3 regions of the Pseudomonas sp. HLS-6 genome follow, and region 2 is predicted to be linked to each of the others. Evidence: riboswitches for the same ligand, from Rfam matches in the RefSeq annotation. Region 2 holds a riboswitch; each other region holds the start of a gene.
What was found. Region 2 has a riboswitch for cobalamin ahead of cobW (cobalamin biosynthesis protein CobW). Riboswitches for the same ligand answer to the same signal wherever they lie in the genome.
Positions count from the first base shown of each region.

Region 1: linked by a shared signal. The riboswitch ahead of CS390_RS14605 (TonB-dependent receptor) and the one ahead of cobW (cobalamin biosynthesis protein CobW) in region 2 are both predicted to bind cobalamin.
Region 3: linked by a shared signal. The riboswitch ahead of cobO (cob(I)yrinic acid a,c-diamide adenosyltransferase) and the one ahead of cobW (cobalamin biosynthesis protein CobW) in region 2 are both predicted to bind cobalamin.

Region 1 covers NZ_CP024478.1:3,148,485-3,153,200, forward strand. The annotation lists gene CS390_RS14595 (aspartate aminotransferase family protein) at 1-715, opposite strand, end outside; gene CS390_RS14600 (amino acid permease) at 1,102-2,502, shown strand; cobalamin riboswitch at 2,532-2,734, shown strand; partial or broken gene CS390_RS14605 (TonB-dependent receptor) at 2,793-4,716, shown strand, end outside.
Region 2 covers NZ_CP024478.1:2,661,255-2,665,970, forward strand. The annotation lists gene CS390_RS12590 (DUF1272 domain-containing protein) at 1-128, opposite strand, end outside; gene cobM (precorrin-4 C(11)-methyltransferase) at 176-922, opposite strand; gene CS390_RS12600 (cobalamin biosynthesis protein) at 962-1,387, opposite strand; gene CS390_RS12605 (CbtA family protein) at 1,387-2,076, opposite strand; gene CS390_RS12610 (CbtB-domain containing protein) at 2,089-2,277, opposite strand; cobalamin riboswitch at 2,374-2,596, opposite strand; cobalamin riboswitch at 2,656-2,856, shown strand; gene cobW (cobalamin biosynthesis protein CobW) at 2,954-4,021, shown strand; gene cobN (cobaltochelatase subunit CobN) at 4,025-4,716, shown strand, end outside.
Region 3 covers NZ_CP024478.1:3,957,031-3,961,746, forward strand. The annotation lists gene bluB (5,6-dimethylbenzimidazole synthase) at 1-340, opposite strand, end outside; gene CS390_RS18520 (cobyrinate a,c-diamide synthase) at 337-1,632, opposite strand; gene cobO (cob(I)yrinic acid a,c-diamide adenosyltransferase) at 1,629-2,240, opposite strand; cobalamin riboswitch at 2,419-2,640, opposite strand; gene CS390_RS18530 (O-methyltransferase) at 2,725-3,372, opposite strand; gene CS390_RS18535 (C40 family peptidase) at 3,391-3,927, opposite strand; gene CS390_RS18540 (C40 family peptidase) at 4,060-4,695, opposite strand.

The DNA.
Region 1 (4,716 bases), 490 kb from region 2:
TGCGACCGAAGCCAGACTGAATTTCATCGACAATCAGCAGAATCCCGCGCTCATCGCAGAACTGACGCAGGTGCCGGGCAAACGCTGGCTCCAGCGCCAGGAAACCACCCTCGCCCTGAATCGGCTCCAGGATAAAACAGGCCACCTCGTTGACGTCGATTTCGACACTGAACAGGCGCTCCATGGCCTTCAGCGCCTGATCGACACTGACGTCGTTGTCCGGGCTAGGGTATGGCAAGTGATAGACCGGCCCCGGCAACACACCAATGCCTTGTTTGTACGGGGCGACCTTGCCATTGAGGTTCAGGGTGGCCAGGGTGCGGCCATGAAAACCGCCGTCGAACGCCACCACTGCAGTGCGCCGGGTAACGCCCCGGGCAATTTTCAGGGCATTTTCGGCTGCTTCGGCACCACTGTTGGTGAGCATGCCACTGGCTGGGTAGCTCAGGCCGATGAACGCCACAAGCCGCTCCATCAACTGAAGGTAAGGCGTGTGCGGCACAGCGTTGAACGCCGAGTGGGTCAAGCGTGCTGCTTGCGCCTGAATCGCCGCCACCACCGCCGGGTTGCAATGGCCCAGGTTGAGCACGCCGATACCGCCGACAAAGTCGATGTAACGCTTGCCATCGACATCCCAGACCTCGGCATTGCAGCCATGATCGAGTTCGATCGGGTGAACTATTGCGATGGAATTGCTGATGGTTTGCGCAGGCATGACAAGCGCCGCTCCCGTGGCTTGAGGGTCGTGTATGGCGGCTATCTAAGCGAGTGACGGTGGCCTGGCACAAGCGAATAAAAATTCTACTGTCATTCCTAAAAGTATCGAATTTGGCGTCACCGGTCACAAAGCACTTAGCAAGAAGGTTTTCCTTAAGACCTCGCACGGTCGTCCCAGGCACACCTTGAATTCCTCCAAGGAATGATGTTCTGAGTATTGCTCGTTTGTTGAAGCCCCGTTCGTCGACCAATACTGATCTGGATCAATTACCAGGACCAGGACGCAGTACCGACACGGAAGGTTTCCTTACTAACGATTGTTCAGCGCCGGCTCATCCCGAACGGACCTGTGAGCCAGGGGGCTGCTGAACCGAGGGTTGATGCATGAGTTCAAACAATAACAACCGCGGGCAACGCTCGCTCAAGCATGGCCTGACCACACGCCAGGTCTCGATGATCTCCATCGCAGGCATTATCGGTGCGGGTCTATTCATCGGCTCCTCCAACGCCATCGCCACCGCAGGCCCGGCCATCCTGATCTCCTACGCACTGACCGGCTTGCTGGTGCTGTTGGTCATGCGCATGCTCGGCGAAATGGCCGTTGCAAACCCGAACAGCGGTTCGTTTTCCACCTACGCCGGCGAGGCCATCGGCCCTTGGGCCGGCTTCACCATCGGCTGGCTGTACTGGTGGTTCTGGGTGTTGATCATCCCGGTCGAAGCCATCGCCGGTGCCGACATCCTGCATGCCTGGTACCCCGCCATCCCGTCCTGGGCCTTCACTTTCCTGATCATGATCACCCTGTCGGCCACCAACCTGATCAGCGTGCGCAATTTCGGCACCTTCGAGTACTGGTTCGCCCTGATCAAGATCATCGCCATCCTGGCCTTCATCGGCGTATGCAGCGCGGCCGTACTGGGCTACTGGCCGCTGGCTGAGGTCTCGGGGGTCGGCCAACTGCTGAGCAATGGCGGCTTCATGCCGAATGGCTTTGGTGCGGTACTGGGCGGCATTCTGGTGACCATCTTCTCGTTCTTCGGCGCCGAGATCGTAACCATCGCCGCCGACGAAACCGAGAACCCCAAAGAGAAGATCCGCCGCGCCACCAACCTGGTGATCTACCGCATTGCGATCTTCTACATTTTCTCGATTTTCTTCATCGTCTCGCTGGTTGCCTGGAACGACCCACGACTGCTGCAAGTCGGCTCGTTCCAGCGCGCACTGGAAGTGCTCAATGTGCCAGGCGCGAAACTGATCGTTGACCTGGTGGTGTTCGTCGCCGTGACCAGTTGCATGAACTCGGGCCTGTACACCGCATCGCGCATGCTTTACTCGCTGGGCGCACGCGGCGAAGCACCGACTGCAACCCGCTACATTTCGCGCAGCGGCGTGCCGACCGTGGCCGTGCTGATGTCCACCCTGGCAGGCTTCGTCGGCTGCCTGATCAACTACCTGTTGCCGGGCAAGGTCTTTGGCTTCCTGCTCTCGACCACCGGCGCCATCGCCCTGCTGGTGTACCTGGTGATCGCGGTGTCACAACTGCGCATGCGTAAGCAGCTGGAGCAGAAAGGCCAGACCCCGGTGTTTCGGATGTGGCTGTTCCCATGGCTGACCTGGTTTGTCATCGCCTTGATCTGCAGCGTGCTCGGCTACATGTTGTTCAGCGCCGCATACCGCTATGAAACCCTGATGACCGCAGCGGTCGCCGGCATCGTCCTGATGATCAGCCTGGTGCGCAAATCGAGCACGACAACACCTGCCACTGCTGCCGCGCAACGCGGCTAAGTGATTGACTGAGCTGGCGTTCGATGTTCAGATGCGCGCCAGTTTCAGGTGTCCTGCGCCGCCGTGCGCAGGGTGAAACGGGAAGCCGGTGCGTCTCTTTGACCAGTCCGGCGCTGCCCCCGCAACGGTAAGCGAGCGAGGCCTTCGACAAACCACTGTGCCACGGCATGGGAAGGTGAAGGCCTCATGACCCTCGCAAGCCCGGAGACCGGCCTGAAGCCTTGTTTGGCAACCCCGCGGTGGGCGGGCGCAGGCCGGTTGGCGGGCGCCTGCGTGCTCGTCATGCCTCTATGCGTTATTCCCCCGGGATTCATTCATTCCTGTTTCAGCCTGGAACGACATGTCCCGCAATTACCTGTTTCACACCCTTGTGTCCTCTGCTTGCCTCTCGCTTTCACTGCCGACACTGGCCACCGATGATGCCGAGCGCATCCTCGCCCTGCCCTCGACAGCCATCACGGGCGATCGTGATAGCCAACGCGAAGCCATCAATCTGGCAACGCCACTGCCGACCGGCTCCCGACTGAACCTCAGTGCGCTGGAGACGCCTGCCAGCACCAGCAGCCTCGCTGCCGAGGCCATCGACGGGCGCAACAACCGCAGTGTGCAGGACGCGGTCAGTCGCTCGCCGGGTATCACCTCTGTGGGCACCCCGGGCAACGGCAACACCGCCCTCTCTGCCCGAGGCTTCAGCGGTCACAGCTCGGTGATGACCCTGTTCGACGGCTCGCGCTTGTACACCGGTGCAGGCACCCAGAGCTTCCCAGTAGACCCGTGGATGGTCGAACGCATCGACATCATTCGCGGCCCGGCCTCGGTGCTGTATGGCGAAGGGGCAACCGGGGCCGTGATCAATGTGATCCCGAAGAAGCCCTTCACCGGCGAGATCCGTAACCATCTGCGCCTGGGCTATGGCTCGTATGACCGCCAGCAATTGGGCCTGGACAGCGGTGGTTCGTTAAACGAGCGGCTGAGCTACCGGCTCACCCTCAACCGTGAGCAGAGCAACGGCTGGATTGATCGCGGCGACTCGGAAAACCTCGCCGTCAGTGCCGCATTGCGCTGGGATGCCAGTGATGACCTGAGCTTCACCCTGGCCCACGAGCGCGGCGACAGTGAGCCGATGAACGACTTCGGTACTCCGCTGATCGACGGCCACTACCGCGACAGCCTGCGCAAAAAGAACTACAACCTCCACGACGCGGTACAGCGTTACCACGATGAATGGACGCGACTGAACAGCGACTGGTCGATCAACGAGAGCCTGACGGCCAGCAACCAGCTCTATTACATCAAGAGCCGCCGGCACTGGCGCAATGCCGAGGACTACAGCTGGGACAGCAGCCGCGACCAACTGCTGCGCCAGAGCTACCTGCACATCAAGCATGACCAGGAGCAAATCGGCGACCGCCAGAGCTTTTCCCTCGACCATATGTTATTAGGCCTGACGAGCAAGACCGTGGTCGGTGCCGAATACAACCGGATTCGTTTCGACGTCGACAGCAATTCGCCGTACACCGACAACGGCGGCGACTACATCGACCCGTGGCAACCAGCCCCGGGATACTTCAGCAGCCAGGACCCCACCCGCCCACAAACTCACAGCACCACCCAGACCTTTGCCCTGTTCGCGGAAAACCGCACGCAATTGTCAGAGCGCTGGTCGTTGGTCACCGGAATTCGCCGCGACCAGAACCATATCGACCGAGACAACCGGGTCGACGGCACGCGCAGCGACCGCAGCCTCGACGGCGGCAACTGGCGTGCCGGGCTGGTGTATGCAGTCACCGATCAGTTGTCGCTGTACGGCCAGTACTCCACCAGTGAAGACGGGGTTGGCGACCTGATCAGCCTCAGCCCGGCTGCACAGCAGATGGACCTGACCGAGTCGAAGCAAACCGAACTCGGCCTCAAGCAGCAGTTCTGGAACGGCCGTGGCGAATGGACGCTGGCGGCTTATCAGATCGTGAAAAAGAAGCTGCCAGTGGTCACCGACAGCCACACGCGACTCACCCAGCAAGTCGGCCAGCAGTCTTCCGAAGGCCTGGAGGCGACCCTGGAACTGGCCCTTGCGCAGCAGTGGCACGTCTCGGCAAACGCCTCGCTGGTGCGTGCCGCGTATGATGACTTCGACGAGGTGGTGGCCGGTAATATCGTGTCCCGCTCGGGCAACCGCCCGATCGGTGTACCACGGCGCACCGCCAACCTCTGGCT
Region 2 (4,716 bases):
AGGCCCTTCAATTCATTGTTGTTGCAGTCTCGACAATAAGTGCATTCGAAGGAGCAGATAAACGCATCCTGGCTGTCGCCAGGCAGATCGGTACCACAGCATTCACAGTTGGGACGCAGTTCAAGCATGGTCGACTCCTTCATTCTCAGTGAGTGTGCTGTCGCACACAGGCCGTCTAAGGCCGGTAGAGGTGTGCGTGGCCGGCACGGTACAGCGCCGATTCGGCAAAGGCATCTGCTGCCAGTACCCGTCCTACCAGAATCAATGCAGTACGCCGGAAGCCCTTAGCCTGGACTTGCGTCAGGATATCGTCCAGCGTGCCTTTGACCCAGTCCTGGTCGGGCCATGTCGCACGGTGCACGACCGCGATTGGGCAGTCCCCGCCATAGTGGGGGCGCAATTCTTCGACAATCTTTGCCAGATGCTGCACCCCCAAGTGTATGGCAAGCGTAGCCTTGTGTGCGGCCAGGCTGGCCAGTTCCTCGCCAGCGGGCATAGGCGATTTGTCGGCATAGCGCGTGAGGATGACGCTCTGCGAAACCTCAGGCAGGGTCAGCTCGCAACCGAGCAAGGCGGCGCTGGCGGCAGCAGCGGTGACACCGGGAATGATCTCGAAGGGAATCGCCAGTTCGCGCAAATGGCGAATCTGCTCACCAATGGCCCCATACAGGCTCGGATCGCCACTGTGTACCCGGGCCACATCCTGGCCTTTGGCATGGGCTTCTCGCATGGCCTCGATAATTTGCGCCAGGTGAAGCTCAGCGCTGTTGATCACGGTTTCGGCACGGTGCCCTTCGAGCACGGCAGCGGGCACCAGAGAGCCAGCATAGATAATGACCGGGCAGCGATGAATCAGGCGCTGGCCCTTGACGGTAATCAGCTCCGGGTCGCCGGGGCCGGCACCGATGAAATAGACGGTCATGGGGTGAATCCTGAAGGTAAGGTCGATGCGAGGCGCAGATTATCCGTCAAAGGACGCGCCGCAGGCCAATGCCAGGGTGGCATTAAGGCTGGCATGACGTGGAACAAGGAGCTGTGCAGACATTGCGCCGTAGTGCTCGGCCAATGCAAGTGCAGCACTTTCAGCGACGCCGTAACAGCCGCTGTGGGCGAAGGCGGGGAGCGAACGGTGGGTCAGGCGTGATTCAAAGGTGGCCAACTGGGCAGCGCTGAAAAACAGCAGTGGAATGCCGAGTTGAGCGGCGAGGGCATGCAGGCCGGGCTCCTCGCTTTTCAGTTCGATACTGGCAAGGCCACGCAGGTTATCGTGGCTGAGGCCATGGGCCCGCAGGGTTTGATCCAGTAGATCGCTCAAGGCTGCCACCGAGCAGCCTCGGCGACAGCCCAACCCGGCGAATACTCGTAACGGATTGGGCTGTTCAGGCATTACGCCTGGCTCAGGCGACGGTAGAGCCAACTGCTGATCAAGCCCAATGCCAGCCAGAAGGCAGCGTTGGTCAGCAGTGAAGCGAGTTTGAATTCGGCCTCCAGTGCTTCCGGAGCCAAGGCCTCATGCACGTCTGGCTGCGGTGCACCGATTACATGAGGGATGACCAGCAGTGCGGCGCCCAGTAACTTGAGCAAACCGTTGTTGGCGAATGCAATAAGCCCCAAACCAATGGCGGTGGCCGCTGCAGTACCGATCCACCAGAATTGGCGTTGCGCCAGATCGGCCGCGGCCGTTCCTGGCAACTCCGCTGGCAAGCCCAGCGTGGGCGCCAGGCAGAACACCGCAAAGCCTGCCAGGCCCCACAGTGCGCCTGCGACCCAACCTCCAGGCGCACGCAAGGTATACAGCCCCGCCAGTACCAGGGCAAAACCGACGGCCACTACCAGGTTGCTACCGGTCGTGGACAGCAGCCGTTGCCAGCCGTCTTCGGGGGCCCAGGCTTGCGCATCGTGATGATGCTCGGCGGCACCCGCATCATGGCTATGGGTTTCGACTGCAGGCGCTGCACTCTCGTAGGTTTCCGCCTTGATAATCAGCGGGGTGACCCACAGGCTTTGCAGCAAGGTCAGCAGCAGGGCAGCGAGCAGGCCAGTGAAGCCAGCCGTGCGGGCAATGTGCTTGATCATGGCGCTGTCCCCTTAGTGGCAAGGAAACGCGGCGCTGTGACGGGTGTCATGGGCAGCGTTGTGAACCGCCTCGATGTGCGAAAAACCCGCGAAGTAAACCAGGCACAAGCCCAGCAGCGATGCGCCGATAGCGACGGCCAGGCGCTGGCTGCGAGTGGTGCTGATGGCGGCGGAGTGGCTGTGGGTGGTTGTGACAGGCATGGCGCTTTCCTCTGAGGGGTTATCAGCAGCAGGCATGCGCAAGAACCCCTTGGGCGGACTCACCCAGAGGTTGCAACAGCGCCCGCCCACCGCGGGTTTGTCAATTCTGTACTGGGCCGGTCTCCGGGCTTGCGAGGGCTGGCACAGTGCTCAGCCTGGAGCGTCACCTTCCCATGCCGCGTTGCTGGCACAGTGGTCTAGACGCTTTCCTCGCTTACCGTTGCGGGGGCAGCACCGGAATTGTCGCGCGTAACTCAGGCCGCGACGCACCGGTTTCCCGTTTCACCTCGTTAAAGGCACCCAAACGAAGGCGGTAGCAAATCATGGGCGCAGGTGCGCGTCAATCACAACGACGGTTGACCGACCCTGAACGACTGCGTAGCCTTGCCGTTTCGAGGTTCTCCGGTCAGCCCGGAGCTAAGACGGGAACGCGGTTGAAGCCGCGGCTGCCCCCGCAACTGTAAGCGTTGCAAAGCCTGGCATTGCCACTGCGTAGTTTTGCGGGAAGGCGCCGGTGCCGCTGGTATGTTCGCCAGCACGACGCAAGCCAGGAGACCTGCCTCGGACAGTTTCCGACATTCAACCGGGCGGGGTGATCCGGTAGCGAACGCGCACGGGCACATGACCCCCGTGGTTTTCGTCGTGCCCGCCCGCCATTGCTGCCAAGGGCAACGACATGAAAACACTGGCAAAACTCCCCGTTACCATCGTCACCGGCTTTCTCGGCTCGGGCAAAACCACGCTGTTGCGGCATATGCTCGACAATGCACAGGGTCGCCGTATTGCAGTCATCGTCAATGAGTTTGGCGAGCTGGGCATCGACGGTGAAATCCTCAAGCAATGCAGCATCGGCTGTACTGAAGAAGAGGCCAGCGGCCGGGTGTACGAGCTTGCCAATGGCTGCCTGTGCTGCACCGTGCAGGAAGAGTTCTTCCCGGTCATGCGCGAGCTGGTGGCGCGTCGTGGCGACCTGGACCATATCCTCATCGAAACCAGTGGCCTGGCCCTGCCAAAGCCTCTGGTACAGGCCTTCCAGTGGCCTGAAATCCGTAACGCCTGCACGGTCGATGCGGTCATTACCGTGGTCGACAGCTCGGCCGTGGCTGCCGGTACGTTTGCGGCGTATCCGGACCAGGTGGATGCCCAGCGTAAGCTCGACCCGAACCTGGACCACGAGTCCCCGCTGCATGAACTGTTTGCCGACCAACTGGCCAGTGCCGATCTGGTGGTACTGAACAAGGCCGACCTGATCGAGGCGCATGCCTTGGCAGCGGTACGCGCCGAAGTGGCCGAAGAGCTGCCACCCGCAGTCAAAGTTATCGAGGCCAGCAGTGGCCGTCTACCGCTAGAAGTCTTGCTCGGATTGGCAGCGGAATCGGAAGCGCACATTGACGGTCGTCGCACTCACCATGACAGCCATCATGACGGTGAAGACCATGATGATCATGACCACGACGCCTTCGACTCCATTTCGATTGAGTTGCCCGAATCCGACGAGAGCTTGCTGCTTGATGCCCTGACCCAACTGGTCGTACGTCATGGCATCCTCCGTGCCAAAGGCTTTGCAGCCATTCCGGGCAAGCCGATGCGCCTGCTGATCCAGGGTGTCGGTACGCGTTTCGACAAGCACTTCGATCGTGCCTGGCGCGCAGACGAGCCGCGCAGTACCCGTCTGGTACTGATCGGCCAGGCGCTGGATGGCGCGACACTGGAAGCTGAACTGCGTACAGCGCTGGGCGCCTGACCCATGCACCTGCTGCGGACCCAGCCCGGCGGCTTTGTGCCGGATGACAGTATTGCCGACTTGGGCCAGACCCCCGCCGAGCTGGTTATTCTCTGCAGCGGTGATTCACACCTGGCACTGCTGGCCGAAACGGCCCGGCAATTGCCGGAGGATTATCCCAGCCTGCGTCTGGCCAACCCGATGCAGGTGCAGAATCATGCGTCGGTAGACCTGTATGTTGACCAGGTGCTGCGTCATGCCAAGGTTATTTTGGTGTCGCTGCACGGCGGCATTGGGTATTGGCGTTATGGCGTCGAGCAGTTGGTGGCATTGGCTGCCCAAGGCGTGCAGTTGATCCTGGTGCCGGGCGACGACCGCCCTGATCCGGAGTTGAGCAGCCTTGGCAATGTGCCGGCGGTAGACGCGGAGCGGCTCTGGCACTTTCTGCGGCAGGGCGGCAAGGCCAACGCGCTGAACCTCTTCAAATGCATGGCCAATCAATGGCTCGGACGTGACTACAGCTGGGATGTGCCCCAGCAACTGCCGCGCACGGTGGTGTATCACCCGGAGCGCGAGGCGGCGGTACTGGACGACTGGTTCGCTGACTGGGTAGCCAGTCAGCCTGTGGTTCCTGTCCTGTTCTACCGCTCGCACCTGCAAGCGGCCAATACAGCCTTTATTGATGTGTTCTGCGAGCGCATCCGCGCCGCAGGGCT
Region 3 (4,716 bases), 1.3 Mb from region 2:
TATCCATCAATGCCGCCACCAACACCTCGGCACAGTCGCTGATGCCTTCGACCTTGAGTTTCATGAAGTCGTCGGCACGCTCGCCAAGCGCTTCGGCCGTGCGCACCCGCTCCTGCTCCACGACCACCTGGATACGCTGACGCAAGCTGCGGTCAGTAATACGGATAAAGCGCCAGGGTTGCATCAAGCCAACGCTGGGGGCCTGGTGCGCAGCCTGAAGCAGGCGCGCCAGAAGCTCAGGTGCCACCTTGCCGCCGATGAAGTGACGCATGTCACGGCGCTCGGCAATCACGCGGTACACCGCTGCCCGTTCGTCCGCGCTGAAATCGTGTTCGCTCATGGTGCCAGTAGCGCCGCCGACGCGTGGGGGTTGGAAGGAAAATAGAAATGCACATAGGAGGCGGTCAGCCGCCCACAGCGATAGACCGCTTCGGCTCCACGCCCACCATTGGGGCTCTGCCCGCGAGCAATCGGGGTCAACTCGGTCTGGGTCAACGAATGGTGGTAGGTGTGCCCGCGCAAGGTGCCTTCCGGCAATGCCACCGCTTGCAACGCCAGCGCCGCCAAGCGCTTTTGCATCACGGCCTCACCGGGCAACAGGCCGAGCAACTCGGCACGCTCACCCGCCACATCAGTGAGGGCATCCAGCAGGTAGAGCATGCCACCGCACTCGGCCAACAGCGGCTTGCCCAATTGATGATGGGTACGAATGGCCGTCAGCATGGGTCTGTTGGCCGCCAGGGCCTGATGGTGCAGTTCAGGGTAGCCGCCCGGCAAATAGAGGCTGTCGGCCTCCGGTAACTGTTCGTCATGCAGCGGCGAGAAAAAGCTCAGTTGCGCGCCCATGTCGCGGAGCACATCGAGGTTGGCGCCATAGGTAAAGGCAAACGCCTCATCACGGGCCACTGCGATGCGGACACCGGCCAACAAAGGCTCAACCGTGTGCGGTTGGGGGGCTGAAAATGCCACGCTTGGTGGCAACGCCGATTCGCAACTTCCCCCCAGCGCCGCGGCGGCCGCATCAAGGCGAAGGTCGAGGTCGTTCAGTTCACTGGCCTGAACCAGCCCCAGGTGACGGCTTGGCAACTCGATGGCGGTTTCCCGTGACAGGCCGCCATACCAGCGCAGCCCCTCGGTGAGGCTACCCTCCAGCAGTTGTGCGTGGCGCAATGAACCGACGCGGTTGGCCAGTACGCCAGCAAATGGCAGGTCTGGCTGATAGCGTGCCAGGCCCAACGCCAGCGCACCGAAGGTTTGCGCCATGGCTGTACCGTCGATCACCGCCAGCACCGGCACACCAAAGTGCCGAGCCAGATCGGCACTGGATGGCGTACCGTCAAACAGGCCCATGACGCCCTCGATAAGAATCACATCGGCTTCAGCCGCTGCTTCCCACAGCAAGCGTCGGCTCTGCTCGGCGCCAATCATCCACAGGTCCAGCTGGTAGACCGGGGCGCCGCTTGCACGCTCAAGGATCATCGGATCGAGAAAGTCCGGGCCACATTTGAACACCCGCACCTTGCGACCCTGGTTGCGGTGCAGCCGCGCCAGCGCCGCAGTGACCGTGGTCTTGCCCTGACCGGACGCCGGCGCCGCAATCAATACTGCCGGGCAATGCCGGGTTTCACTCATAGTTCGACGCCTTTCTGGGCACGAATACCGGCCTGAAACGCATGCTTGATCATGCCCATCTCAGTGACGGTATCGGCCAGTTCGATCAGCTCCGGCTTGGCACCGCGACCGGTAACGATCACATGCTGCATCGGTGGCCGGGCCTGCAGGTCGGTGAGCACCTGTTCCAGGTCGAGGTAGCCATGTTTGAGTGCGATGTTCAGTTCATCGAGCACCACCAGGCTGATGGTCGGATCCTGTAGCAACTCGCGCGTCACCACCCAGGCGGCTTCAGCCGCGGCAATGTCACGCTGCCGGTCCTGGGTTTCCCAGGTAAACCCCTCGCCCATCACGTGATAACGCACCTGCTCGGGAAAACGCCGGAAGAACAGTTCTTCTCCGGTGCTATTGCGGCCCTTGATGAACTGCACCACGCCGCACTGCATGCCGTGGCCCATGGCGCGGGCAAGCATGCCGAACGCCGAACTGCTCTTGCCCTTGCCATTGCCGCTCAATACCAGCAGCAAGCCGCACTCGTTCGGGGAATTGGCAATACGCTCGTCGATCACCGCTTTTTTACGCAGCATGCGCGCCAAGTGGCGTTCGTCACGCTCGGTGGATTCAGTCATCGCTAGTCTCCGCAGGCAACTGTCGGCCGGGCACCACAGGCCATCGTCAGCAACGACGACCGGCACGGGCTGGGGTTTGGAAAGGCCACTGGGCGGCGCGACAGATGAATGGACAAAGCACACGAAAAACGCGCAGGGCTGCGGCCAGAGGCCGGCGTACCGCGCATCACCCTCCGTGATGCCGTTGGCTGTAACAGGCCGGTCTCCGGGCTTGTGAGCGGGGTCATGCACACCCTGGCGACGCGCCTTCCCGGGTCGTAGACCCCGTGGCCCTGCGTAACCTTGACTCACCTACCGTTGCGGGGGCAGCGCCGGAATCGCGCTGCAAGCGCCCACCGGCTTCCCTGTTTCACCCTGCCAACTGCCACGGCTGCAGAGCACCTGAAACAAGTCGCGAAGGTTAGAGGGTTGGGCCGGGAGCGTCAATTAAAGCTGTCAGAACACCTGCTGACGCCGTGCCATGCGCGAGGCGCCACAGACACGTTCAGCGCTTGCGGCATAAGGTCAGCCCATCCCCCAGCGGCAGCAACGACAAATCCACCCGCAGGTCGTCCTTCAATGCCGCGTTCAGCGCCTGGATTGCACGGGTGTCTTCACTGTCCGGTACGACCTGAAGCACGCGCCCACTCCACAGGGTGTTGTCGAACACCACCAGGCCACCCGGACGCAGCACGCGCAAGGCTTCCTCCAGGTAACGCGGGTAATTGGCCTTATCGGCATCAATGAAGATCAAGTCGAAGGATTCTGCATCGAGTGTTGCCAGGGTTTGCAGCGCCGGCCCCAGGCGCAACTCGATACACTCGGCAACACCGGCCTCTTGCCAGTAGCGCTGTGCCGTGGCGTTGTAATCGCCTGGCAGGTCGCAACACAGCAGATGCCCCCCATCCATGGCTTGCGCCATGCACAGGGCGCTGTAGCCAGTGAAGGTACCCACCTCGATGACTCGACGGGCACCGATCAACCGTATCAGCAAGGCGAGTAACTGCCCCTGTTCGGGCGCAACCTGCCAGCGCGCCTCTGGCAACGCCTGGGTTTCAGCACGCAGACGCGCCAACAGCGGCGTCTCACGCAGTGAAACACCTTGCAGGTAGTGATAGAGGGCATCGTCGAGGTAGAGCGTCTGACCGGTCATCGCCCACCTCGATTCAGATCAGGGGTTGCGTGCCAGGTTCGGCTGCGGCGGCTGCAGCACACGCTTGGCGTTCAGGTAAGCCTTTTGCCAATAGCTGTTCGCGAGGTAGTCCAGTCGCACCGTACCACCGGTACGAGGCGCATGGACAAAACGCCCTTCGCCCACATAGATACCGGCATGGCTGACCTCGGAGCCACCATTGGTGGCAAAAAACACCAGATCGCCAGACTGCAGCGCATTACGCTCGATGTTCGGCGCACGAATGCCGATCATCTCGCGGGTAGAACGCGGCAGGGAAATACCTGCGGCATCACGATAAACATAGCCGATCAGGCCGCTGCAATCGAATCCGGAGTCCGGCGTGTTGCCACCCCAACGATACGGCGTACCCACCAGGCCCAAGGCGCGGAACAGTACATCTTCGGCAACCGGGGAGAAATAGACTTGCGGTGCCATGACCGCAGGCTCGACCACTCGCGGGGCCGGAGCCTGGGTTGAGCAGGCGCCCAGCAGGGCTGCCAGGGCAAGTACAGCGAAACGCGCCATCATCGACATAGTCAGAGCATCCTGTCTGAAGCCGGCTGGCACTTGGCCAGAAAATAGTGGTAGTGAAGATTAGACGCTTTCTAAAAACAAGTACGGCGACGCACCCGAGGGCTACGTCGCCGTGTCAAACCTGATCGAGGCTCAGTTACGCGAAATGGTGGTCGGACCCGCCATTGCCAGCGCGCGCTTGGCTTCGATGAAGGTTTTGCTCCAGTAGCGATCGCCAAGGCTGTCGATTCGCACACCACCGCTACGACGGCTGCTGGAGTGAATGAACTGATCGTCGCCCAGGTAGATACCGGCGTGGCTGACACGGCCGCGACCATTGGTGCTGAAGAACAGCAAATCGCCAGGCTTGAGGTTGTTACGCGCAACCTGTGGTGCCTTGACGTTGATCATCTCGCGGGTAGAGCGAGGCAGCTTCATGCCAGCTTCTTCACGAAACAGATAACCGATGAAACCGCTGCAATCGAAGCCCGAGGCCTCGGAAGTACCGCCGAAACGGTAACGGGTACCGATCAGGGACATACCGCGCTCAAGAATGTTATCGGCCAGCGCAGGCAGCTGGTAAGGCTTGCTGCTGCCGAACTCGCTCAGCTCTTCTTCAGTAGCCAGTTCTTCGTCAAACACCGAAGAGGTGCCAGAGGATTTGACCGAACCGTGATGAGCAGCGATGGCTTGCTGCTCCTGCTGCTGCGATACAGGGCTATGCGCCGCGCAGCCAAAAAGCAGGGTTACAAGTGCGAGGGGCACGAGGGGTGCGAAGCGATTTAGCATGGGCACGACCGTGTCTAGAGT